One region of the Pseudoalteromonas sp. HL-AS1 genome, then DNA from elsewhere that is predicted to be linked to it. Evidence: predicted binding sites of a transcription regulator. Region 1 holds the regulator's gene; each other region holds the start of a gene.
The links. Region 1 encodes LexA, which represses DNA repair genes until DNA is damaged. Its sites were predicted from a motif close to TACTGTATNNNNATACAGTA; they were not measured.
Positions count from the first base shown of each region.

Region 2: the regulator LexA is predicted to act here: its motif matches at 3,862-3,881, upstream of uvrD (DNA helicase II).
Region 3: the regulator LexA is predicted to act here: its motif matches at 2,270-2,289, upstream of RB214_RS02765 (S24 family peptidase).

Region 1 covers NZ_CP133569.1:3,467,341-3,477,431, reverse strand. The annotation lists gene RB214_RS16175 (S41 family peptidase) at 1-280, opposite strand, end outside; gene RB214_RS16170 (endonuclease) at 381-1,034, opposite strand; gene RB214_RS16165 (DnaJ C-terminal domain-containing protein) at 1,266-2,234, shown strand; gene RB214_RS16160 (chaperone modulator CbpM) at 2,234-2,554, shown strand; gene RB214_RS16155 (hypothetical protein) at 2,617-3,342, opposite strand; gene RB214_RS16150 (hypothetical protein) at 3,656-4,036, shown strand; gene RB214_RS16145 (PaaI family thioesterase) at 4,037-4,477, opposite strand; gene lexA (transcriptional repressor LexA) at 4,645-5,262, shown strand; gene coxB (cytochrome c oxidase subunit II) at 5,746-6,888, shown strand; gene ctaD (cytochrome c oxidase subunit I) at 6,888-8,480, shown strand; gene RB214_RS16125 (cytochrome c oxidase assembly protein) at 8,480-9,010, shown strand; gene RB214_RS16120 (cytochrome c oxidase subunit 3) at 9,046-9,921, shown strand; gene RB214_RS16115 (DUF2909 family protein) at 9,824-10,091, opposite strand, start outside.
Region 2 covers NZ_CP133569.1:3,354,167-3,364,257, reverse strand. The annotation lists gene RB214_RS15640 (GNAT family N-acetyltransferase) at 1-1,654, opposite strand, end outside; gene uvrD (DNA helicase II) at 1,632-3,797, opposite strand; gene RB214_RS15630 (hypothetical protein) at 4,101-4,325, shown strand; gene RB214_RS15625 (YacL family protein) at 4,442-4,810, shown strand; gene RB214_RS15620 (dUTP diphosphatase) at 4,891-5,514, shown strand; gene yrfG (GMP/IMP nucleotidase) at 5,530-6,177, opposite strand; gene nudE (ADP compounds hydrolase NudE) at 6,239-6,811, shown strand; gene cysQ (3'(2'),5'-bisphosphate nucleotidase CysQ) at 6,804-7,607, shown strand; tRNA gene RB214_RS15600 (tRNA-Met) at 7,744-7,820, shown strand; tRNA gene RB214_RS15595 (tRNA-Met) at 7,901-7,977, shown strand; tRNA gene RB214_RS15590 (tRNA-Met) at 8,040-8,116, shown strand; gene RB214_RS15585 (trimeric intracellular cation channel family protein) at 8,353-8,967, shown strand; gene RB214_RS15580 (YifB family Mg chelatase-like AAA ATPase) at 9,002-10,091, shown strand, end outside.
Region 3 covers NZ_CP133569.1:604,915-609,673, forward strand. The annotation lists gene RB214_RS02750 (ImmA/IrrE family metallo-endopeptidase) at 1-468, shown strand, start outside; gene RB214_RS02755 (hypothetical protein) at 525-1,202, shown strand; gene RB214_RS02760 (hypothetical protein) at 1,302-1,616, shown strand; gene RB214_RS02765 (S24 family peptidase) at 1,648-2,013, opposite strand; gene RB214_RS02770 (hypothetical protein) at 2,552-3,103, shown strand; gene RB214_RS02775 (hypothetical protein) at 3,104-3,448, shown strand; gene RB214_RS02780 (hypothetical protein) at 3,560-4,255, shown strand; gene RB214_RS02785 (helix-turn-helix transcriptional regulator) at 4,285-4,749, opposite strand.

The DNA of each region.
Region 1 (10,091 bases):
AAGAGCGAAGCCAGAGTTTTTCGTAAAGGGCAGAACCTGCTTGATCTGGGTAAGGCTCGTTGTTATTAAAGGGATCGTTACCCGTACGCGGGGTTTCGCAAAAGTTTTTTAAATCGTTAGAGGGTTCAAATACACCCGCAGTCCATGTTGGACTGCTACTTACAGATGTTGTAACTACAGGGGCTGAGTCGATACCGCTACCGCCGCCGCCACAACCGGTCAAAGCAAAGCCCGCAAATGCAGTGAAAATGGCAAGCGAGGTTTTATTATTTTTAAACATAGGTAAGGGCTTTTTTGTAAATAAGTTGTTTAAAATATTACAACACTCGCTTGTTTATTCAACATTTATAACTTTGATTTATGTAAATGAGAGTTAAAGCTTAGAGCTTGCTCACACTACTTGTATCTGCGAATGCTTGCTTTTGCCATGCATTAAATAACTTTTGCTGTTTATCAGAGATTTTTAAACCGTATGTTTTTTGCATGTAAGCGTAGGTGTCAGCTATACGTTTTCGTGCATAAACAGGCGGTTCAACTACACGTTGCTTAAAGTTTACTTTTACTTCGCAACGGCCATATTGCGTGGCGTTTTCGCTAAGCATACCAAAACGATAATTAGAGCGATCGGCATTAATTTCGCCAATAGCTGGCGCTAAGTTATTTATATCAGCTTCCATTTTTCTAAATTTAGCACTTACTTTACGGCAGTTTTTACGCCCGCCATCTTGCCAGCATTGTAGCTGGTGACCAAATTCCCACGCCGGAACAATGTGCTCCCACTCAATGCGTAGTGCTCGCACATTTACTTTGCCTGAGCGGGTAAGGGTATTTCGAGGAATGTAACCACAGTTAGACGGATCAGGAACGAGTTTTTTGCCTTCTTTTTTAATGTCGCAACCGCAGTAAATGCTTTTGGCGTTGTCAGGTAGGGTTTTAATTAAATGTCTTTTAGCCGTTGAAAAACGGGTAAATTGTTCGGCAGATACCGAAACGCACACACAACAAGCCAATAAGGCCAGAATAAATCGAGTCATATCCATCACAAATGTGAACTACAGGAATGGGCAGTTTAAAGCCTTGAAGATAAAAGATAAAGTTAACTTAAGGGCAACGCTTATATTACTAAAAAGTGCCTGATTAATTTTTTACTCAAAGTTATTTTCACTATTCATTTATTTCTCACTATTTATCGTATTTTAACCACACAAGGTTACCCGTTAAGGAGTATGCTTAAAGCTTACTCAATATGAGGATTTGGATTGCAAATGAAATTTGTTGATTATTATGCAGTGCTTGGAATATCGCCTGATGCAGATGATAAAGCGGTTAAAGTAGCTTATAAAAAGTTAGCTAGAAAATATCACCCAGATGTAAGCAAAGAGCCTCAAGCAGAAGATAAGTTTAAAGAAATAGCAGAAGCTTACGAAGTCATTCATAACAAAGAAGAACGTGTAAAATACGACGAGTTACGTCGTCACCAACAAAATCGTGCTCGTCAACAGCAAGGTAATTATGGTGGTAACAATGCCTCATCGCAAAGTAATTATCAGCAAAGCGATCCTCAAACCGATCAAGAGTTTTCTGATTTTGTTAATTCAATGTTTGGCGGCGCCGGTGGATTCAATCGTTCCGGGCAGAGCAGAAGTAACGCCGCTCGCGCGCAAAAAGGACAAGATGTGGAAATAGAGTTCCCAATTTTTCTTGAAGAGACTTTAGTTGATACCGTGAAGCCTGTTGAGTTTATGTTACCGCAGCGAGACAGCAGTGGCCGTGTCACTGAAATTAAAAAATCACTAAAAGTGAAAATTCCCGCAGGTTCAGTAAATGGCGAGCGAATTCGACTAAAAGGGCAAGGCGGATTAGGGTCAGCGAATGGGCAAAATGGCGACTTGTATTTACAAATTAGTTTAGTGCCTCACCCATTATTTGATGTTGAGGGTCATAACCTAAATATAATTGTCCCTCTTGCACCATGGGAAGCGGCTCTTGGTACAAAGCTAAATTTACCTACGTTGACAGGAAAAATCCAATTAACTATTCCTTCTAATAGTCAGTCTGGTCAACGCTTGCGTATTAAAGGTAAGGGATTAATGAGTAAAAAAGCTAAAGGTGACTTATTTGCTGTGCTTAAAATTGTTAATCCAACATCTGTTGATGATACCAGTAAAAAACTGTGGGAAGAATTAGCCAAAAAAGCTCACTTTGATCCCCGTAATAACTGGAGCAAGCCATAATGCAAATTATCGTGACACAAAAAGACGATTTACTTACTAGCAAAGAGCTATGTTTGAGCAGTGATATTAGCGAAGCAATTTTATATGAGTTAGTTGAGCATAATATTGCGGTTCCAATTGAGGGGAAGCATGTTACGCAGTGGCTATTTACTGTATCTGCAGTGACCTTAGTTAAAAAAGCGGCCCGTATCCAACATGACTTTTCGTTAGATTGGTCGGCAATAGCTTTAGTTTTACAATTGCTGGATGAGCGTGATGAGTTGATTTTCGAAAACGAAATGTTAAAGCGACATTTGAGTCGATTTAAGCACTTGGAATAAAATAAGCCCTAGGCTTATTTACTCTTTGATAAGTGGGCGCTAGCTCTCAAAAACCAATATGACTACTTTGATTTATTCTTATTTTTAATTCGGATAAATCGTTTTAGTCGTATATTTTGTATAAGTAATAATATTCCACTCAAACAAAAAAGTACGCTAGTTGCTGAAAAGCTAATAAGTAGTGGATTATTAAAATTCTCTCGCTCATCGTAATCCATAATATGTAACATCCAAAAAAAGTCGAATATTCGCCATAGCGTGCTGCGAACGGTGACAACTTTGCCGTTATTTTCTGACAAGTACAGTGTTGTGTTAAAGGTGTCGTCAAATTGGACCTGCCAAACATTGGTTTTATATCCGACTTCCCGCGTACCTAGCTTTAGTAGTACAGCGCTTGTTACTTGAGCGTCAATAAGTAAGTGTGCTTTAGCATTTGCGGTAATTTGTATTTTAGTTGGCGGTTCAAATGGTCGGCCTGTTATGCCATTGAAGCTTTGCTGCTCGTTATTACTAAAGACAGTAATAAGTGGTGTAGTTAAGAAGTTCTCAAAAATTATTTGTGTTGGATTAACCACCTGAGAGGCAATATCGTCAAGGGAGGCAACATAATCAGCCTGCGTAAATGGGTTATTAAGAGTACGTGTTGCAAGATGCTCCCCATGAACTTTATCAAGAGGGATTGCACTCATAATTAAACCACCTAGTAACCATGCTAAAATTTGTAGTGCTAATAAATAACCTAACCATTTATGTAACTTGCGAGCATGTTTAAATATTTTTTTATTCATGTTTTAGTCTTATTATTTTTAGAGGCTAGTTTATTACATTAATAGGATAAGTTACTGCGACATTTTGTCGCAGTTTAAACTATAGCTTACTGTAATCATTTAAAAATAAAAAAGATTACACTTAAATTCCTAACATGACTTATCTGTTTAATTGAGCTGAATATTTGATATCCAGCTAGCTTTAAATGCTAAAAAATACTTAAAAGCTGCGAAATATCCATATAAAGTGGTTAATAGAGCATAGTTGATTTGGTATAACGGTAAAACTGCGTTAAAGTTTGCAATGAAATTATTAGAGGATAAATACGAAACGATGTCGGAAATTCAATTTTTAAATGTAGATCTTGAGCTTGAATCAAAGCAAGATATTAGTTTGCTAGTGGCGGACTTGAAAAAAGTCGCGACGATTTTACATTATGACAAAGACGAATACCGTCAACTAGCGCGTATTGAAGCTACAGGTGAGGTGAGCACACCTGATAAAGCCATAAACCATATATGTGAGCTTATTGAATCGTGTTCGCGTAATGCGCTAAAGCAATGGTTAAGCTGTTCACGTAGAACGTTTGATATTGGTTTTGAATCAGGGACTTCTCCTAAGTGCTTTAATCAAGCCTTAGATGCAGATACATTATTGCGTATATCTGCGATTGGTGCGGGTATGGAAATTACCATTTACCCAATCGAAAAGTAACTATCTTCGCTCTACGACTGCTGCGGTCATTTTTGATACGCAGCACAGCTCATTGCGGCTATTTGTAATTTTTATTTCCCATACTGAACTACGTTTGCCAATATGAAACGCTCTAGCCGTTGCTGTTAAAGTGCCGTTGCGAGATGCTTTTAAATGACTTGCGCTAATTTCCTGCCCTACACAGTAAAATTTAGTAAAATCGACAACAAAGTTAGCGGCATAGCTGGCAACTGTTTCGGCAAGTACAACGTTAGCACCGCCGTGAACCATGCCCATTGGGTTATGATGCTCAGGAATTGCCGGCATTGTGGCAACCAAATAATCATCGCCAATTTCTGTGACTTCTATCCCCATAGTTTTCATTAATGTTCCTTGGCCATTAATGCCTTGTTCTAACTGCTTGCACAGCTCTAAGGTGATGGGCTGGTACCAAATACTCATAATGTCTCCTTTGCATTTTTAATCATTTATAAACTTAGCTTTAGTTATATCCCTAAAATGTACACAAGTGAAATTACTTTAGCTATTTTAAGGCTTAATTTAAATTTGCGATTTTTATTTAACTGTATATACTCACAGTTAAATGTACTGTATGGAAAACCAGTTGTATGCGACCATTAACGAACCGCCAAGCTCAAATACTCGAACTAATTAAAGTTTTTATTAAAGACACTGGTATGCCTCCTACACGTGCTGAAATAGCGCAAACATTAGGTTTTAAAAGTGCCAATGCTGCTGAAGAACATTTAAAAGCACTTGCTAAAAAAGGCGCAATTAAAATGAAACCAGGTGCAAGCCGTGGTATTCAATTAATTGAAGAAGAAGAGCCAGAACAATTAGGTTTACCGCTTATAGGGCGTGTTGCTGCTGGTTCACCTATTTTGGCGCAAGAGCACGTTGAAAGTCACTGCAAAATCGATCCATTAATGTTTAAACCGGCTGCAGATTTTTTACTACGCGTTAACGGTATGAGCATGAAAGATATTGGTATTATGGATGGTGATTTACTTGCTGTACATCGTACTCAAACCGCTGAAAACGGACAAGTTGTTGTTGCCCGCCTAGACGAAGACGTAACTGTAAAACGTCTTGAGAAAGCGGGTCGTAAAGTATTACTTCATGCTGAAAACGACGATTTTGACTCTATTGAAGTAGATCTTGAGAATGAGTCTTTTAATATTGAAGGCTTAGCCGTTGGCGTTATAAGAAACGCTGATTGGATGTGACTTTAAAAATAGCTTTTAAACAAGCAGTTTTATAAATGCGTACTAACTAGTACGCATTTTTGTTTTAAAATTTGTACTAAAAATAGGGCGTAAACAGCCCACTGACTATTTAAGCTGTAAACTTTTTTGCACTTATATTTTCCCCCTCCGAATGCGTTAAACCCCTTTGTTTTGCTCATATTTTGAACTTTCTGTTGCCCAGTTGATTACCGATTTTTTATTAATTATTCAATATCACCTGATTGTTTTTTATACTAAAACTTGCTTGTTGTTCGTTTTTTAGCTAATTGTTAATGTGCTGAGCTAATAATAACTCACAGCTTTTTAGTTTTGAGAACACACAATATACATAAACTCGTTGTTGGCGCAGCAAAACCAATCAATATTAAATAAGATTGGCTAAAAAAATAAAAATAACGAATTGGCGTTTAAGCCGTATGCCTCTTCGCTTTGCATTCGCAATAGCATCAAAGGAGCCGTCACATGGGTAAACTGACCTCTACCTTGTGGCTTATATTATGTGTTTTTTCGCACCCAGTTTTGGCTAACAGCCAATACAATATGCGCAAAGGCGTAACCGATATAAGCAATAATGTATATCAGCTGCACATGACCATATTTATAATATGTTGTGTGATTGGGGTGATAGTGTTCGCAATTATGTTTTGGGCACTTATTCATCACCGTAAATCTAAAGGGGCTGTACCTGCCCAATTTCACGAAAGCACTAAAGTAGAAATACTTTGGACTGCAATTCCGTTTGTTATTTTAATTGCTATGGCAGTACCAGCCACTAAAACCCTAATTGCAATGGAAGATGCCAGCAAAGCTGATCTCACTATTAAAATTACGGGTTCGCAATGGAAATGGCATTATGAATATATGGGTGAAGATGTAGAGTTCTACTCTATTTTATCTACCCCGCAAGATGAAATCGCGAATCTTGCAGATAAAAATCCTAACTACTTACTTGAGGTTGATAAGCCTCTTGTACTGCCAATAAATCAAAAAGTACGATTTTTAATGACTTCTGACGATGTTATTCACTCTTGGTGGGTACCTGATTTTGCAGTTAAAAAAGATGCTAACCCCGGCTTTATAAACGAAACATGGACGAACATAAACGAAGAAGGTACTTACCGAGGCCAATGTGCTGAGTTGTGTGGTAAAGACCATGGCTTTATGCCCGTTGTGGTGGTCGCTAAATCTGAGGCTGATTTTAAAACATGGCTTGCAGATGCAAAGCAGGCTAAACAAAAAGCAGCATTAGCAGATGCCGCATTACTTGATAAAACCCTCCCAAAAGAAGAGTTAATGACTTTAGGCGAACAAGTATATATGGCTAATTGTGCTGCATGTCATCAACCTACTGGCATGGGGTTACCGGGCGTATTTCCTGCACTTAAAGGCAGCCCGATAGTGCTTGGCGATATGAAAGATCACATTGATGTAGTTATCCATGGACGACCTGGTACGGCAATGCAAGCATTTGCCAAACAGTTATCTATAAAGCAATTAGCAGCGGTTATTACTTATAAACGTAATGCGTGGGGTAATGATACGGGTGATGTTATTCAACCGAGTCAAATACAGACAGCACTTGATGCCAAAGTGGAGGCGAACTAATGAGTAGCATAGTAGAACAACCTAACGCCAATGAAGCTCATCATGCTCATCACCCAGCTAAAGGTTTTAAACGCTGGCTTTACACAACTAATCATAAAGATATAGGTAGTTTATATTTAATTTTTTCGCTGACCATGTTCTTAATTGGTGGTGGAATGGCCATGGTGATCAGAGCTGAATTATTTCAACCAGGTTTACAGTTGGTCGACCCTCACTTTTTTAATCAAATGACCACAGTGCATGGTTTAATTATGGTGTTTGGTGCGGTTATGCCCGCCTTTACAGGCCTTGCTAACTGGATGATACCACTTATGATTGGCGCGCCAGATATGGCATTGCCAAGAATGAATAACTGGAGCTTTTGGATTTTACCGTTTGCGTTTTTAATCCTATTGGCATCGTTATTTATGCCTGGTGGGGGTCCTGCATTTGGTTGGACTTTTTATGCACCACTGTCCACAACATACAGTAATGATAATACTGCATTGTTTGTATTTGCCGTACATATTATGGGGATTAGCTCAATAATGGGCGCAATCAATGTGATTGTAACCATAGTGAACTTACGTGCCCCCGGCATGACATGGATGAAGTTGCCCTTATTTGTATGGACGTGGTTAATTACTGCCTTTTTATTAATAGCGGTAATGCCTGTACTTGCAGGAGCGGTAACTATGGTGCTTACCGATAAGTATTTTGCTACCAGCTTTTTTGATGCCGCAGGCGGTGGCGACCCGGTGATGTTCCAACACATTTTTTGGTTTTTTGGTCACCCTGAAGTATACATAATGATTCTTCCTGCCTTTGGCATTATATCTACAATAGTACCTACCTTTTCTCGTAAAAAACTTTTTGGCTATGCCTCAATGGTATACGCCACATCCTCTATAGCACTATTGAGCTTTATTGTTTGGGCTCATCATATGTTTACCACTGGGATGCCGGTCGCTGGCGAGTTGTTTTTTATGTACGCGACCATGCTTATATCGGTACCTACAGGAGTCAAAGTATTTAATTGGGTTGCCACAATGTGGAAAGGCTCAATAACTTTTGAAGTGCCAATGCTTTTTAGTATTGCGTTTATTGTGCTGTTTACCTTGGGTGGTTTTTCGGGATTGATGCTGGCAATTACACCTGCTGATTTTCAATATCACGATACTTATTTTGTAGTGGCGCATTTTCATTATGTATTAGTAACAGGGGCTGTATTTTCGATAATGGCAGGGGCTTATTACTGGCTGCCTAAGTGGACGGGCAATATGTTTAATATCACGTTAGCTAAATGGCATTTTTGGCTATCGCTGGTGAGCGTGAACGTACTGTTTTTTCCTATGCATTTTGTAGGGCTTGCCGGTATGCCGCGTCGAATTCCCGATTATGCTCTTCAATTTGCCGACTTTAACGCAATCATAAGTATTGGTGGGTTTGCCTTTGGTTTATCGCAATTGTTGTTTGTAGCTGTGGTAATTAAATGCGCTCGTGGCGGTGATAAAGTGCCTGCAAAAGTATGGGAAGGGGCAGAAGGCCTTGAGTGGGAAGTTGACTCTCCAGCGCCATATCATACTTTTTCTACGCCGCCGGTTATTAAGTAATGACACACGCACCGCTACTCAAACGTTTGGTACTTATTTGCATAGGCATGTTTGCCTTTGCCTTTGCCTTAGTACCTTTGTATGACGTGTTTTGTGATGTAACAGGGCTTAATGGAAAGCCTTCGCTTGAGCAAGCAGAGCAAAGTACACAAATAGTACAAAACCGAGAAGTCGGCGTTAGCTTTACTACTCACGCACAAAGTGGTGCACCGTTTGAAGTTAAATCAAAAGAATACAGTGTAGTGGTAAAACCCGGTGCAATGCGTGAAGTAATGTTTAGTGCAAAAAATAACAGCAACCTAGATAAAGTAATGCAGGCTGTACCATCAGTCTCACCAGGTAAAGCGGCAAAGTATTTACATAAAATAGCCTGTTTTTGCTTTGATCAGCAACCTCTAAAAGCAGGGGAAGAGCTTGAATTTAAATTACTTTTTTATGTTGATACCGCATTGCCAAGCGACATTGAAGAATTAACTTTATCTTATACCGTATTTGATATTAGTGAACAGCTGGTGGCAAGTAATAACTAGCTTTTTAAACTAGTGTGAAACTAGGAGTAAATAAAATGAATCAAGAATATGAGCATTATTACGTACCTGAGCAAAGCCCGTGGCCTATTGTAGGTGCTGTTGCATTGTTTTTTATTGCAGTAGGGGCAGGCTTGACTGTTATGAGTGTAGGTAAAGAAGGTGGTAGCGGGGTTTATCTGCTTTATGCCGGTATTGCTGTGCTTGTGTATATGTTGTTTAGCTGGTTTAAAAATGTAATTAGTGAATCGGACAAAGGTTTGTACTCAGCACAAATGGATCGCTCTTTTAGACAAGGTATGAGCTGGTTTATTTTTTCTGAAGTTATGTTTTTTATGGCCTTTTTTGGTGCGCTTTTTTATGCACGGGTATTGTCGGTACCTTGGCTTGGAGGTGCAGACAATAATGCAATGACTAACGAGGTTTTATGGCCAACTTTTGAAGCTGTTTGGCCGCTAGTTTCAACACCTGCTGGCGAAACTACTCAGGCTATGGGCTGGCAAGGCTTACCACTTATAAATACCTTAATACTGCTTACTTCCTCAGTTACTTTACATTTTGCCCACGTAGCGATGGAAAACAATAAACGCACTCCACTTAAGGTTTTTTTAGGCGCTACTATTTTATTGGGCGTTTGCTTTTTAGGGCTGCAAGTTGAGGAGTACATGCATGCATATAATGACCTTAATCTAACGCTAGATGCGGGTATTTACGGTAATACGTTTTTTTTATTGACTGGTTTTCATGGCATGCATGTAACGCTAGGAACCGTACTTTTATTTGTAATATTTTTACGGATATTAAAAGGGCACTTTACTAAAGATAAGCACTTTGCTTTTCAAGCAGCTGCTTGGTATTGGCACTTTGTTGATGTGGTGTGGCTGTGTTTGTTTGTATTTGTATATGTGCTGTAGCGTTTATTGGCGAATTATTTGCTTTAATAAAACCAAGTTTAAGCGCTGCAATAACAACAACTAAAACAACGATCGAAAACAATACGCGACGACCTAAAAAGTGAGACATAGGTCGTCCCCCTGTTTTCCCTGACACCATAATAAACAATGCTCTAAATAAGTTAAAAAGT
Region 2 (10,091 bases), 110 kb from region 1:
CTAAAGTTGCGTGCTCAGCAGTGCTTTTGTCGCGTTGGTAACCTAATTTAACAGCATTAAAGCCTAGGCTTTGCCAAAATTTTAGCAATTGTGCAGTGGCACCAAAACTAGCACCAAACCAAGTACATTGTTCTTTTACTTGTGACTCGCTATAGCTCAGTAATGCTTTTCCTAGGCCACAATTATGTGAGCTTGGATCAATTGCAATACGGACAACTCGCGCACTTAAATGAGTTAAAAAATCACTGTTAAAGCTCAGTTGTGCAAGTGTTTGCGCCATTAAATGCCCTTGTGGGCGGCGCTCACCATTTATAACTTGCTCAGTAAGTTCTTCACTTAAACCGCCTTCTATCGCGATTAAGCATACACCCACTAATTGCTTGTCTATTTTGCTGATAAATATGCGTTGCGATGGCGCATCTAACAACTGGCGTAAATCATTCACACTACTTTGATAATGAGCAAGTGCAAGTAAAGCAACGACTTGGCACAATAGTGCTTCATCAGTTACGAGTTGTTGCTGAGTTACTTCACTATGCTTAGGAATCTGCGATTTATTGCTATTAGTCTCTTGATACTGTGCATCAAGTGCTAATAAACTGCGAATATGCTGCTCAAGTGGATCGTGTTTAGCAAAACGCAGTGGCTCATCAAGCGTTACAACTTTAGAGGCTTTATAGTGCGCTTTTATATAGTTACTAAAGCGAATGGTATAACCCCTACCATTGCCCTCATACCCAACCAGAGTGCTTGCAAATACTATACGAGGGTAATGAGCTAGCATTTGTAGTAATAACGGAACAGGGATTGCTGCAGCTTCATCAACGAGTAGTAAATCGCACTCAGGTAGTGTGTTTAATAACGCGTCAGGTGCAACGTAGTGCAAGTTGGCGAGCTGTTTATGTTCAGCGTTGTATTGAAGGCTTAACTCTTGGGCTAAATGTTTAAAGCTGCTATGGGTCGCTTTAAACTGAGTGCTGCAAATAATTACTTTTTTATCAGTTAGTTTTGCCGCGGCTAAGCCAAGTGCTGCCGACTTACCTCTGCCTCTATCAGCATTAATGAGTAAAGGCCTGTTTGCACGGCCATTAGCTACTTTTACTATCTGCTCAATACAGTTTTGCTGTGGCTCATAATCAATTTTATTATGCATTACATAGCTAGCGTTATTACTAATACAGCCATTTTTTTCACTAAAGTGAAAAGCAGGTAACGGTTTAATAATAGTCGCGAAACGCTGATTAAATATGCTGTAGTCAATGCTCTGACCGTGTGATTGCACTGTACTTAATGCGGGATCTTGCCAAGAGCCTAAATCATCTAGTTCAGGCAGTAATAAAAACAGTATACCGCCTGCTTTAACGGTGCCGGCAAGTGCTGCAAGTTTATCAGGGTGGAAACCACTAAAACCATCGTAAACAGCATGAGCAAATTCTTGCCCTAAAATTTGGTGTGTGCGAGTAGGCCAGTACGAATTTTTAATCGCGCACTGCTTTGATACAACAAGTGTATTGTTTTCATCTATTAATGAGTTAAGTATTTCATAACACCAAGCTGGGCTGCCCGTGATCAACACTAGCTGACGATGATACGCGCCAGCTAATTGTTGCTCTAACTCATTTAGGTGTGCTTTATACCGCTTGTAATCGTGCATAGGCCGTTACTAACCATTTGCTACCAAGGTCGTCAAAGTTAACTTGTACGCGAGATTGTGCGCCACTACCTTCATAATTCAGTACAGTACCAATACCAAACTTAGCATGCAGTACGCGTTGTCCTAAGTTAAAGCCACTGTCTTCAAATGCGGCATGGCTAACTGATGCGCTAAAACGCCCAGCGGCAGGCGGGCGAGAAACCTGTGTTTTAATACGGATTTCTTCTACGCAGTCTTCAGGGATTTCGCGTAAAAAGCGAGATGGGCTATGGTATTTTTCTTGCCCGTATAAACGGCGACTCTCAGCATGGCTAATGTATAACTTATCCATTGCTCGTGTCATGCCTACATAACAAAGGCGGCGCTCTTCTTCTAAGCGACCCGACTCTTCGTTGCTTTGCTGAGAAGGGAACATGCCTTCTTCTACGCCTACCATAAACACTAGCGGAAACTCTAAGCCTTTAGCTGAGTGAAGCGTCATCATTTGTACGGCGTCTTCGTGTTCTTCTGCTTGTCCTTCACCTGACTCAAGTGACGTATGGGCTAAAAAGCCTTGTAAAGGTGAGCTGTACTCTTCGTCTTCAGGCAGCTCATACTGATCACAAGCGCTAATTAGCTCTTCTAAGTTTTCTACGCGAGCACGGCCTTTTTCACCTTTTTCGGCTTGGTACATTGCCATTAAGCCTGAGGTTTGAATTGTGTACTTGGCTTGCTCATGCAAAGTTAGATCGCTAATTTTATCTTCTATTTGTTCTACTAGTTCTACAAACTTACTTACTGCACCAGAAGCACGACCAGATAAATGCTGTTGTTCTACAATTGCTTTTGCGGCATACCAAAGCGGTAACGATTCTGCTCGTGCACAATCTCGTATATGGCTCAATGTTTTATCGCCAATACCGCGTGCTGGCGTATTAATTACACGCTCAAATGCGGCATCGTCTTGACGATTACCTACTAGGCGTAAGTACGACAACGCATCTTTAATTTCTTGTCGTTCGAAGAATCGCATACCACCATAAATACGGTATTTTAAGCCTTCTTGTAGCATGGCTTCCTCGAGTACACGAGATTGCGCGTTACTACGGTATAAAATTGCGGCATCTTGTAGGGCATTACCTGCATTTAACCAGCTTCGTAGTTTGCTACTTACAAAGCGCGCTTCGTCTAACTCATTAAATGCCGCATAAATAGAAATTGGCTCGCCGTCGTTACCGTCGGTCCATAAGCTTTTACCCATACGCTCTGAGTTATTTTGAATTAATGCATTAGACGCTTTCAAAATAGTTGCAGTTGAACGGTAGTTTTGTTCAAGACGAATGGTTTCTGCGCTAAAGTCAGTTAAAAATCGTTTAATATTTTCGATTTTAGCACCGCGCCAACCGTAAATACTTTGGTCATCGTCGCCTACAATCATGATACTGCTTGTATCGCCTGCAAGTAACTTTAACCATGCATATTGAATGGTATTTGTATCTTGGAACTCGTCTACGAGCATATGTGCAAAGCGTTGCTGGTAATGACGTAGTAACGTAGGGTTATTTTTTAACACTTCGTAGCTGCGCAGTAATATTTCGGCAAAATCTACTAGTCCTGCTCTATCACAGGCCTCTTGGTAGGCGGCGTAAACACGCAGCATCATTTGCTCGTTAATATCGTATGCTTGAATATCTTTAGGGCGAAGTGCTTCATCTTTTTTGGCGCTAATGTACCAGCCAAATTGTTTAGCAGGCCATTTTTTATCATCAATATTCATTGATTTTAATAAGCGCTTGATCATCCGAAGTTGATCGTCAGAGTCTAAAATTTGAAAGGCTTCTGGTAAGTTAGCTTCACGGTGATGAGCACGTAAAATACGATGCGACAAACCATGGAACGTACCAATCCACATACCACCTACAGGGGCTTTTAGTGTTTCTTCAACGCGGCTGCGCATTTCTTTAGCCGCTTTATTAGTAAAGGTTACGGCAAAAATACTGTAAGCAGATGCTTGCTCAACTTGCATAAGCCACGCAATACGATGAACTAACACTCGTGTTTTACCAGACCCAGCACCTGCTAATACCAGCATGTTTTGTAGTGGGGCAGCAACGGCATCGCGTTGTTTGTCATTTAAGCCATCGAGTAATTGTGAAACGTCCATCGTTACGCCTTTTTAATCAATATTGTGGGCAGTATAACAGGTGTTTTTGTTAGGCTAAATAAAATACTGTTTTTATAAACAGCTATTTATAAAATAGCCTTAAAAACGAGTAACTTGCTAATTTTTTAAACAAACAAAAAAGTGTAAACGCACAATAAAAATTGCTAATTTGACCTAAAGTTAGCAATTTTTACTAACTCTCTAAATCTAGGGTAATTTAACTATTTGATTTGTAAGCTTTAATAAATTGGCATAGAGTGTGTAAGTAAATAATTATAAAATCAAATAAATACAGAGGTTAGTATGGCAGATCAAGGTTCTGGCGGTAACGTAATCGCAGCATTATGTAATATATTTTTTCCTGGTTTAGGGCAGTTAGTGCAAGGGCGTATTTTAGCGGCTATATTTTTTGCACTCGCTATTATAATAAGTTACGCACTAATTTATGTGCTTGTAGGTTTTGTACTTGTGCCTATTATTTACTTATGGTCGATTATTGACGCAGCGCGTTATAGATCGCGAAGTTAACGGCTTTAAAGTTGAATAAAATAGCGCCCTTGTGGCGCTATTTTACTTTATATGTCCTGTGGTTTGCGGGCGTTTACGTATATAATTACGCAATTAAAGATTTACAGGCAAACCCTATGGAATATCAATTTATTCGCGACCCTATTAGTGGGCTACGTATTAAAATAAGCAGTGAACACGCTATTATTGGTCGCTGGCTAAACGAAGAAATAGGCAAAGACAAAGTAGCTATGGTGCAAGCGCTTATTGCATCGGTGAGTTCAAGCTATGAGCCGCTAACGCTAAAAGGCCAAGAAATAGATTTAATATTAACCAAAGACGAAGCACTATTTGAAGCCCATGCGCTTCATCAAGACAGTGAAGACCTAATAGCGTATCAAGATGACGATTTAGCGCTTGAAGAAAATGGTTTAAGTAGTGGTTGTGGCTTTGAAGATTTCATTGATTTAATTGATTCATGGGCTGAATTTAGCGGCTCAAAGTAAACTACATATTAAGATAGTGCTGATGCGTTAAGCTTCCTTTATCTGTACTATTACACTAATCAAAAACGACAGGAATGAATATGTCTGCCAATTTAAACAAGCTAGTAGTTATGCTAGAAATGCAAAACGCCATGAACACTAAAGTACATGAGCAATGGTTTACTCAAGGATTCGAATGGTACCGCGCTATTTGGGTTGAGTGTGCTGAAATGCTGGATCATCATGGTTGGAAATGGTGGAAAAAACAAACACCAGATACCGAACAAGTTATTTTAGAGTTGGTTGATATTTTTCATTTTGGTTTATCGCTTAGAATTGACGGCAAAACTAGCTACGAAGACTTAGCAAAGCAACTTGAAGCTGAACTTAGTAATGCTCAACAAGCGGATGACTTTAAACAAACGCTAGAAATATTAGCGGCTTCTGCTGTTGCAGATAAAACGTTTAATGCAGCTGCATTTGCTGGCTGTATGGCGCAAATGGGTATGGATATTGATGATTTATATCGCGGCTACGTAGGGAAAAATACGTTAAACTTTTTCCGCCAAGATCACGGTTATAAAGATGGTAGCTATATCAAAGAGTGGAACGGGCAAGAAGATAACGAGCATTTAGTTGAAGTAGTTAAAAGCCTTGATACGGAACATGCAGATTTTGCAAAGTTAGTATATCAAGGCCTTGAAGCGCGTTACCCAAAAATCTAGCCCAAGTAAACTACGTTAAATAATCTTACGATAGTCGGTAACACTCAGGTAATCGGCTATTTCGTTATGTGGTTGTTGGCTATCAGGGTTAGCAACTGCAAGTAAGTGCTCAATGCCGTATTCTCGCGCGGCATTTAATACCGGCATACTGTCATCTACAAACAAAGTGCGCTGCTTATTAAACCCTAAGTCTTTTTGTACTTGGTGCCACAAACTTTGCTGCTCTTTACTTACTCCATATTCATGAGTAGACACTACACCATCTAGGTAGTTATCAATCGCTGTATGCTCAAATTTCAGCATGACACTCTCAGGGTGGGCGTTGGTAAGTAAAATTAACTCTTTGCCTGCTTTTTTAAGCTCGGTTAAAAAATGAGGTACGTCTTCGCGCATTTTAATTAAATGCTGAGACTCTCGTTTAAGCTCCATTATAGGCAAGTTTAATTGCTGCTCCCAATAATCTAAACAATACCACTGTATTTGACCGCTCACAGCTTGATAGCGTTTTAAAATATCTGCTTTAGCTGCATCTAGGCTAATGCCTCTAGCTAATGCGTGTTGCGCAGGGATAACGTTAAGCCAAAAATGACTGTCGTAATGTAAATCGAGTAATGTTCCATCCATGTCGAGCAAAACGGTATCGATTTTTGACCAATTTAACATAGGAATTTCAACTTATAAGGTTTATTATTGAACTAACTGCCATGATAGCAAATTAACGCCAATGACACAGAAAAAGCACCCAACACCACCACAAATCCTCAGTAACAATGTTGTTGCTAAAAGTCGCCTGTTTACTGTGGAGTCTTTAGAGTTAAAGTTTTCTAATAACGAAGAGCGCCAGTATGAGCGAATTCGCGGCGGTGGCCGGGGAGCAGTGATGATTGTTCCGTTAAGTGCAGATAATGAGTTACTACTTGTACGTGAATACTGTGCGGGCACAAACAATTACCAGTTAGGTTTTCCTAAAGGCTTAATTGATCCGGGCGAAACGCCAGAGCAAGCTGCTAACAGAGAACTTAAAGAAGAAATTGGCTTTGGTGCTGAGTATTTTAAACCATTAAGAACAGTAACAATGGCGCCGAGTTACTTTAATGCCACTATGCATATTTTATTTGCTAAGCAATTATACCCACAAACCCTTATTGGCGACGAACCAGAGCCGCTTGTTGTTGTTAAGTGGCCATTAACTCAGTGGCAGTCATTATTATACCAAGAAGATTTTACCGAAGCACGCAGTGTTGCAGCTTTGCTATTATTAGATAAGTATTTAGCGTCTGGAGCTGCCGATGAATAAATTAATCGAACCGTGTATTGAATTAGCTGAGCGTGCTGGCGATGCAATTATGGCCATTTATAAAAAAGGCGATATTGGCCAACAAGAGAAATCAGATAATACGCCTGTCACCAAAGCTGATTTAGCAGCAAATGACGTACTGGTTGCTGGATTAAAAGCACTTGCGCCCGATATCCCAATTATGTCGGAAGAAACACCTATACCAGCACTCGCCGACAGACAGGACTGGCAGCGTTATTGGTTGCTCGATCCGATGGATGGTACTGGCGAATTTATTTTAGAAAGTGGCGACTTTGCAGTAAACATTGCATTGATTGAAAATAACCACCCTGTGCTTGGTGTTATTCATTGGCCTGCAAAAGGTGTGACTTATTTTGCTACAGCTAAAAATGGTGCCTTTAAACGTGAAAACTCAATTGATAAGCAAATATCTGTAGCGCCGCCAGAGAGCTTGACGCTTGCAGTGAGCCGCCGCCAAAAAATAGAAGCGGTGAGTCAGTATTTAAATAGTCAGTTTACAACGATTGCTATTGGTTCGTGTTCTTTAAAAGCCTGTACTGTTGCAGAGGGCAAAGCAGATTGTTTTTTAAGAATTGGTCCAACGGGAGAGTGGGATACAGGTGCTTCACAAGTTATTGTTGAAGAAGCCGGTGGTTGTATTACCGATGCAGAATTTAACCCGCTAACGTACAACCAACGAGAGAGTACTGAGAACCCTGACTTTATAGTGATGGGACATCCCGACTGGGAATGGCAAAAAATGATTAATCCGCATCAAAGATTGAGCGCAGAATAGTAATTTGGTTGCTTTTTGTTCGGTTGAACAACTTTAATTAGTTTAGGTCTTGCATTAAATGTTTATTCCTATATAGTAGCGCTCTCTTCAAGGCAGGCTTGTAAATATTACGAAAATGTTTTAAAGAAATTACAGGCGCGGGATGGAGCAGTCTGGTAGCTCGTCGGGCTCATAACCCGAAGGTCGTCGGTTCAAATCCGGCTCCCGCAACCAATTTCCTTAGGGATTGAGGTTACTGTAAACTCTAACTTAAGAGATAAAATAAAGTAGTCGATAGACTTAAAATATACAGGCGCGGGATGGAGCAGTCTGGTAGCTCGTCGGGCTCATAACCCGAAGGTCGTCGGTTCAAATCCGGCTCCCGCAACCAATTATTTAATTGGAAGCCAAGTTGTAATGTAAGCAACTTTAAACAAGTCTACAAATTTCAGGCGCGGGATGGAGCAGTCTGGTAGCTCGTCGGGCTCATAACCCGAAGGTCGTCGGTTCAAATCCGGCTCCCGCAACCACTGAAATAAATAAGAATGAAATGACACGCTTAAAGCGTGTTTTTTTATGTCTAAAATTTGGTGAGTGTGGTGAGATCATCTTCACTGCATGAGGCATTCACTTCTCATAAGCGCAAGCTCCCGCCCCCTGAGATACACTTTAAAATGTTATAAACTTCTTAAAATAAATCGTTATTACTTAAAACCTTGTTTGGTTTGTGTTAAAACGGCACAAATATTTTTAGGTTGTTACAAATATGACTGAACTTTACCACTGGTTTGATTTAATAGGCATTGCGGTGTTTGCTGTATCAGGCACTTTGCTAGCGTACGAGAAAAAAATGGATGGCTTTGGGGTCGTAGTTTTAGCGACAGTAACTGCTATTGGTGGTGGTACAGTGCGAGATCTAATTTTAGATGTTCCTGTGTTTTGGTTACACGATCAAAGTTACTTTTTTGCCATACTCGCTTCAGTATTTGTTACAACACGCCTTATAAATAAACAAAAGCCGATACCTCATTATATTTTACAAACAGCGGATGCGTTCGGGTTAGCTTTTTTTGCAGTAATGGGGGCGCAAAAAGCACAGCTTGTTGGTATGCCCGATATGACTGCGGTAATTATGGCTGTAATTACAGGCTGCTTTGGTGGATTAATTCGAGATGTGCTTGCACGCGAGATCCCTATGCTATTAAAGGGTGAGCTTTACGCTATTACCTGTATAGCGGGTGGTACTGTTTATACGCTTGGCATTAGTTTTTCGTTAGCAACCGAAATGGCGATGGTATTAGGCATGTTAATGACCTTATTACTTCGTTTAGCCGCTATAAAATGGCAAATCACATTACACGTTTTTAAATATCCTGACTAAACTGGTGTAATCACACCATTTACTAGGATAAGGAATGTCGTTAGCTCGTATATTTTCTCGTGCTCAAGTGGGCATAAATGCCCCTGAAGTTATTGTAGAAGTTCACCTAGGAAATGGTTTACCTGCTTTTCATATTGTAGGTCTGCCCGAAGCGTCTGTTAAAGAGTCGAAAGACAGGGTGCGTAGCGCACTCGAAAACTCACAATTTGGTTTCCCCGATCAACGAATAACCGTAAATTTAGCCCCAGCCGACTTACCAAAAGATGGAGGGCGGTTTGATCTGGCTATTGCGGTGGGAGTTTTAGTCGCCTCTGGGCAAATAGTGTGTCCTGATATTCATAAGTACGAGTTTTATGGTGAGCTCGCTCTTAATGGTGAAGTGCGTGGTGTAAACGCTATTTTACCTTCGGTACTTGCTGCAAAAGAGCAAGATCGTTGCTGCTTTTTACCTCTTGCAAACGACAGCCTAGCAAGCTTAGTTAATGGCGTTAAACGCAAAGCCGTAAGCTCTATTCAAGAAGTATGGGGCGACCTACTTAATCAACAACCCTTGCCATTAAATATAGAGTATCCCGACTGCACACAAGCCCCTGACTTTTTACTTGATTTAAGCGATGTGAAAGGTCAGCCCGGTGCAAAGCGAGTACTCGAAATTGCTGCAGCTGGCGGGCATAATTTATTATTTTTAGGTCCTCCAGGTACTGGTAAATCGATGCTGGCCCAGCGAATGGCAACTATAATGCCTACTATGTCGGACGATGAAGCTATTTCGACAGCTGCGCTTTACTCTATTATTGGGCAATCCATAGATTTAACTAATTGGCGACAGCGGCCATTTCGTAATCCACATCATACGTGCTCAGCTGTTGCTTTGGTGGGGGGCTCTTCAAATCCCAAGCCTGGTGAAATTTCTCTGGCACACAATGGCGTACTTTTTTTGGATGAATTGCCTGAGTTCGAACGCAAGGTACTTGATTCACTGCGTGAGCCAATGGAAACCGGTACGGTTACTATTTCACGTGCAGCTAGGCAAATGGAGTTTCCGGCGCAGTTTCAGCTTATTACAGCATTAAATCCAAGCCCAACAGGGAGTCATACAGATAAGCGGGCAACTCCCGATCAAG
Region 3 (4,759 bases), 810 kb from region 1:
GACTGGCGTCTACCTGTAAATATCGAAGATATTGCGACTAAACTAGACATCAAAGTCGCTTCTATTAACTGTTTTAATCCAGAGCATGAAAGCTTTAGAGGCTTAAGTGGTCTAGCTGAAATTAATAATCAAGGACAGCGGGTTATTTATTGTAATGGTACAGAAAGCTTAAATCGTCAGCGTTTTACTCTAGCACATGAGTTAGGTCACCATGCATTAGGTCATGTTGAGCCAGGTAAACAGATGCAGCGTATTGATATGCCAGCTGCATTTAATTCTAATTCAGATGATTGGGAAGAAAGAGAAGCTAATAATTTTGCTGCTCAAATTCTTATGCCTTTAGATGCAATTAAAACAATGTTGTTTGCTAAAGGTATTAGTAATATTAAAGAGCTTGCTAGAATCTTCCAAGTATCAGAAGCTGCAATGTATTATAGATTGAAGAACCTAGGGTATCTCACTTTATAAAGTTGAGCTGAACAAATTATTAATATAATCTAGCCCTTTAATTTAAGGGCTTTTTTATGTCTAATAGAAATGAGGATGAAAACTTAGACCTTTCAGACGGGGTCGTAAGTTCTAACAATGTGGAATTGAGTAGAGATCATGATGTTACTACTCTTAAACGTGAAAGTACTATTCTTGGGTTTAAAATTTGGGAAGAAAGGTTTTATCTTGGTTTTAAAGCACTTGGTTTTATAGTTGCTATGTTTCTTGCTGTTTGTTTCTTGAAAACTGGTTTAGAACTTTCTGAAAAGTCACTAACTCATATCCTTGAACATCGAACAGATACAACAATAGAAAAAAATAAAAAGCCTTTAAAAGATAGTTCGATAGCAGCTGTTAGTCAGAATGATAATTCCGCTATACAAAAAGAAAAGAAAAGCCTAAAAGATAAAGCAGCTTTAGATATAGAAAAGAAAAGTAAAAAAAATAACGTTGAGCTTAAGGCGGAAAAGGCAACCAAAGAAAATGCCAAACAACCAACTCAAAGTATGGAAAATAAAATGCTTTATTCAGGGTCAATCATAACTTTAGTTGCATTTATACTTGGCACTGGCTTAACTTTATTACTCACGATTGTTAAGTTCTCTTTCCATAACCGACAACAAAACGAAGATAATCCAAACGTAGCTCTCGCAGGTCCAGCAAGTGAGTTGTTTATGGCTTTAGCAAATTATATAAAAAGTAAAATTAAATAAAGAAGCCCGCTACTTAGCGGGTTTTTTTGTATAAGAAATTTGATGAATTGCAAAATCTAACTAAACTAGGTTTTTAACCAAAATGAAAAGGGAATTGTAGTGTCTATAAAAACCGATATGAGTGGATTAAATAAATTAACAAAGAACTTAGAAGAGTTGGGGAAACAGGACTCAATTGCTGTTGGCGATGTAATGACGGATGAGTTTATATCTCGCTATTCAAGTTACTCAAGTTTAGATGAACTCGTTGATGCAAGTGGGTTTGTTGTTAATACTCCAGAAGACTTTAAAGCTATACCAGATGAAGAGTGGGAAGCTTTTATTGTGAGTAACACTAACTTTTCTTCTTGGAAAGAAATGCAGCTCAAATCACATGAAGAATTTCTCCATAAAAAAATTATGAAAGGCTTATAATTAAAAAGAAGAACTCGCTAGATAGCGAGTTTCACCCTAACAAATTACTCGTTCTATGCAATCTAATCGACTGGCCAACAACACCTTCAACGTTGTATTCATCATGCTCAGTTATTTTTACCGCTGGGTGATCAGGGTTAGCAGATAAAAGCTGGTTGTTTTTTAAGTCGGCTATTTTACAAACGAACAGTCCATTTAAAGCAGCTACGATTACATCGCCGTGTTTAACCGTTGCGGCCCTATCAATAATCAATAAATCCCCGCTGAAAATACCAACCCCTTCCATACTGTTGCCACTGGCACGGCCAATAAAAGTAGCGTCAGTTATAAGGCTGTTATCTAAATTGTTTTCTAGTTCTTTTATGCCAGGTCCCACATCCACATTAGAAATAATCACCAAATAAACCCCTTAACAAAAATAATTTAAATTAATTTTAGCCCTATTTTAGCCCTATTTTAGCCAGTTTAAAAAAGTGTTCGGATGAAGAAAGACAAAACCACGTGTATTTAACAAAAGTTGTAACGTATTGCTACCTCTAATATAAGTAACATGTAAGTTAAAAACGAGTAAAAAAAACAGGTGTTTTTGGTATTAAAAACAGGTGAAATCGCTGACTATTAAGTTGTTATAAATCAGCTTGTTCGGAAGTTGCAACTGTTTTTATATACAGTATATCGAGTTGCTATTATAAAATTTATCATTACAATGAAATTGACTCTTAAACAGAGCTCTTTTAACAAAAAAAGGATTAAGTTATGAACAAGCAACACGTAAACGGAAAATCAGTACTTTTATTAGCGCAGGTAAGTGGTGGTGAAGATACTCAGGACAATGGCGGTGGCGGCGGCGGTGTAGAGCCACCAAAATTAAACTAAGCCAGCACAAATCATTAACCAGCATTATTGCTGGTTAATTACACCACCAAGGAAAACACATGATTGATTTTATAACTGCTACAGACTGGACAATAAGAGCGCTAGAAGTGCTTATTATTCTTTATTTGCTAGTAACGCTTAACAAGCACCGCCTGGCGTTATTTTTTGGTGGTAAAAGTAATTTAAAATCAATTGATGATCACACAATGCATTCATGCTTTATTGCTGCACTTACAGTGATGGTGTTTCACTTTGTAAGCTCAAGCCTAGCTCAATACATAATTACAATAGAAATGAGCAAGCTAGCACTCAGGCAGTTTTTTTACTTCACCATGTTTAGTTGTTCAATGGCATTTGTCATAGCGCTATTCTTTATGCATAACATTAGGGGTTGCACGTTTTCAACAACTGCGCGGCTTTGCTTATACCTTGCACTAGCTCAATCGGTTGTGCAGCTAATACAATTTATCATGCGTGGCCTGCTAGATAGCAGCATGCTGTCACCAGCTTATAGCTTTAGTGTGGTGGCGCTCAACTTATTATCGTTAGGCGTTGTTGCTATTTACCCAGCTAAAAAATTTACTGGCCTACTAACAAAAGAGGGAATTTAAATGCCGTTACTTATAGTAATGTTTATCTGTTTAACAATGGCGTTGTGTATAACCGGAGTCGCAATAGTGCGCGGCCAAAACACAACAGGCATAGAAACCATACTTAAACATAAAATAAAGCACTACATGCCAGAGGGAACAGCAGCCCAACAAGACGATGGCGGTGTAGCCTACTCAATAGTCATGGATTTAGGCGCCACAATAGAACAGCCAGATAACTGGGATAAAATAGAATCAATGAACGTGGTACACAAACGCGCCACCATGTTTAGAAACCAAGCACTTAAAAAGCCAACTAACATACCACCCGCGCAAGAACGTCCCATATTCAAACTTGTTAAATAACCCGCTAAGGCGGGTTTTTTAATGTTCATTAAAAAGGCGTACCTTGTTAAAACATGAACGATAAATTAATGTATATACCTACACATATTACGGAAAATAAAAGGAATAAATATGGTCAAGGTCGGAACGTGGGTACTCGGGGTGTTATCACTTATATCAGTAATAATGTATTTTGATTTAGGCGATCACCTGTCAGGGGTAATTTGTATGTTTGCAGCTGGGTTTTTCTTCCCGCCAGTGCTTAACAAAATAAACAAAACAAACAAAGAAAAGGCCGAATCAAAAGGCAAAACACATAAAGACATAACTCAAAAATCAGCAGTTATATTTGGTATTGTTTTATTGGCCATTGCCGCTATTTTAAGTGGCGGTAGTAATACCGAAACCAATAACAGCACACAAAGTACACCTACAGAACAAACCCAAGAGCGTAAACAGTTAAAGCCAATAGATTTAATTTATCAATTAAAATCAAAAGTTGACGAGCTAGACTATTGGTTTAAAGGGCCATTCAAAGAGAGCGATAAGCTAAGATTTTATGACGTAAAAAAGAATTATGATAAACAGTTAGATGTTATCTGCAGCGACTTTGATAGGTTAGTAGAAAATACAGGCAATCTTAATAGTGAATATTATGATGAAGCACTTGCTTGCAGTAACTTTGAGTTAAGCCTTGTTCATGTAATTCAAAATTTAAATCACGGTACATATGCAGAAATACCAAAACTAAGGCAGAAGCTTGAACCAGCCTACCAAAACTTAAAGCAACAAGTAGATGAAGAAATAAAACGATTAAATAACAAGTAAATAATAAGCCCGCTAAATGCGGGCTTTTTTTATGCTGTTTTTTGGCTATTGGCGGGCTTGCTTGCGCGGGCGTCAATCACAGGCTTCAAGTCTTTTAGCAACAATTTACCACAGTCGTTAATATCAATCTTTTTATCTGGGTTTACCCTAAACCAATCAAGATGAAAGAACATCATTAACGATTTAATTGAAGTATCAATAAACTCTTTTTCAAACTCTTCTTCATCCAACAGGCCTTGTTGACTGATTAAATCTCCTGGAGCAATTTGTCCAGCTGCAGGATTAGTTTCACCTGTAAACAACCACATTAAATACATTTTTGTCTGTGGGTGATTAGCAATTTTTTCTAAATTACCAGCTCCAGGTTCAGAGATTCCAGCCTCATACTTCTTGTAACCACTTAACCCAATATCAAGCAATTCGCAGAACTTAGCCTGACTTAAATGAAGTGATTCACGAATAGTTTTAATTTTAAGCCCAATAGTGTTTGACATGGTTCTTATA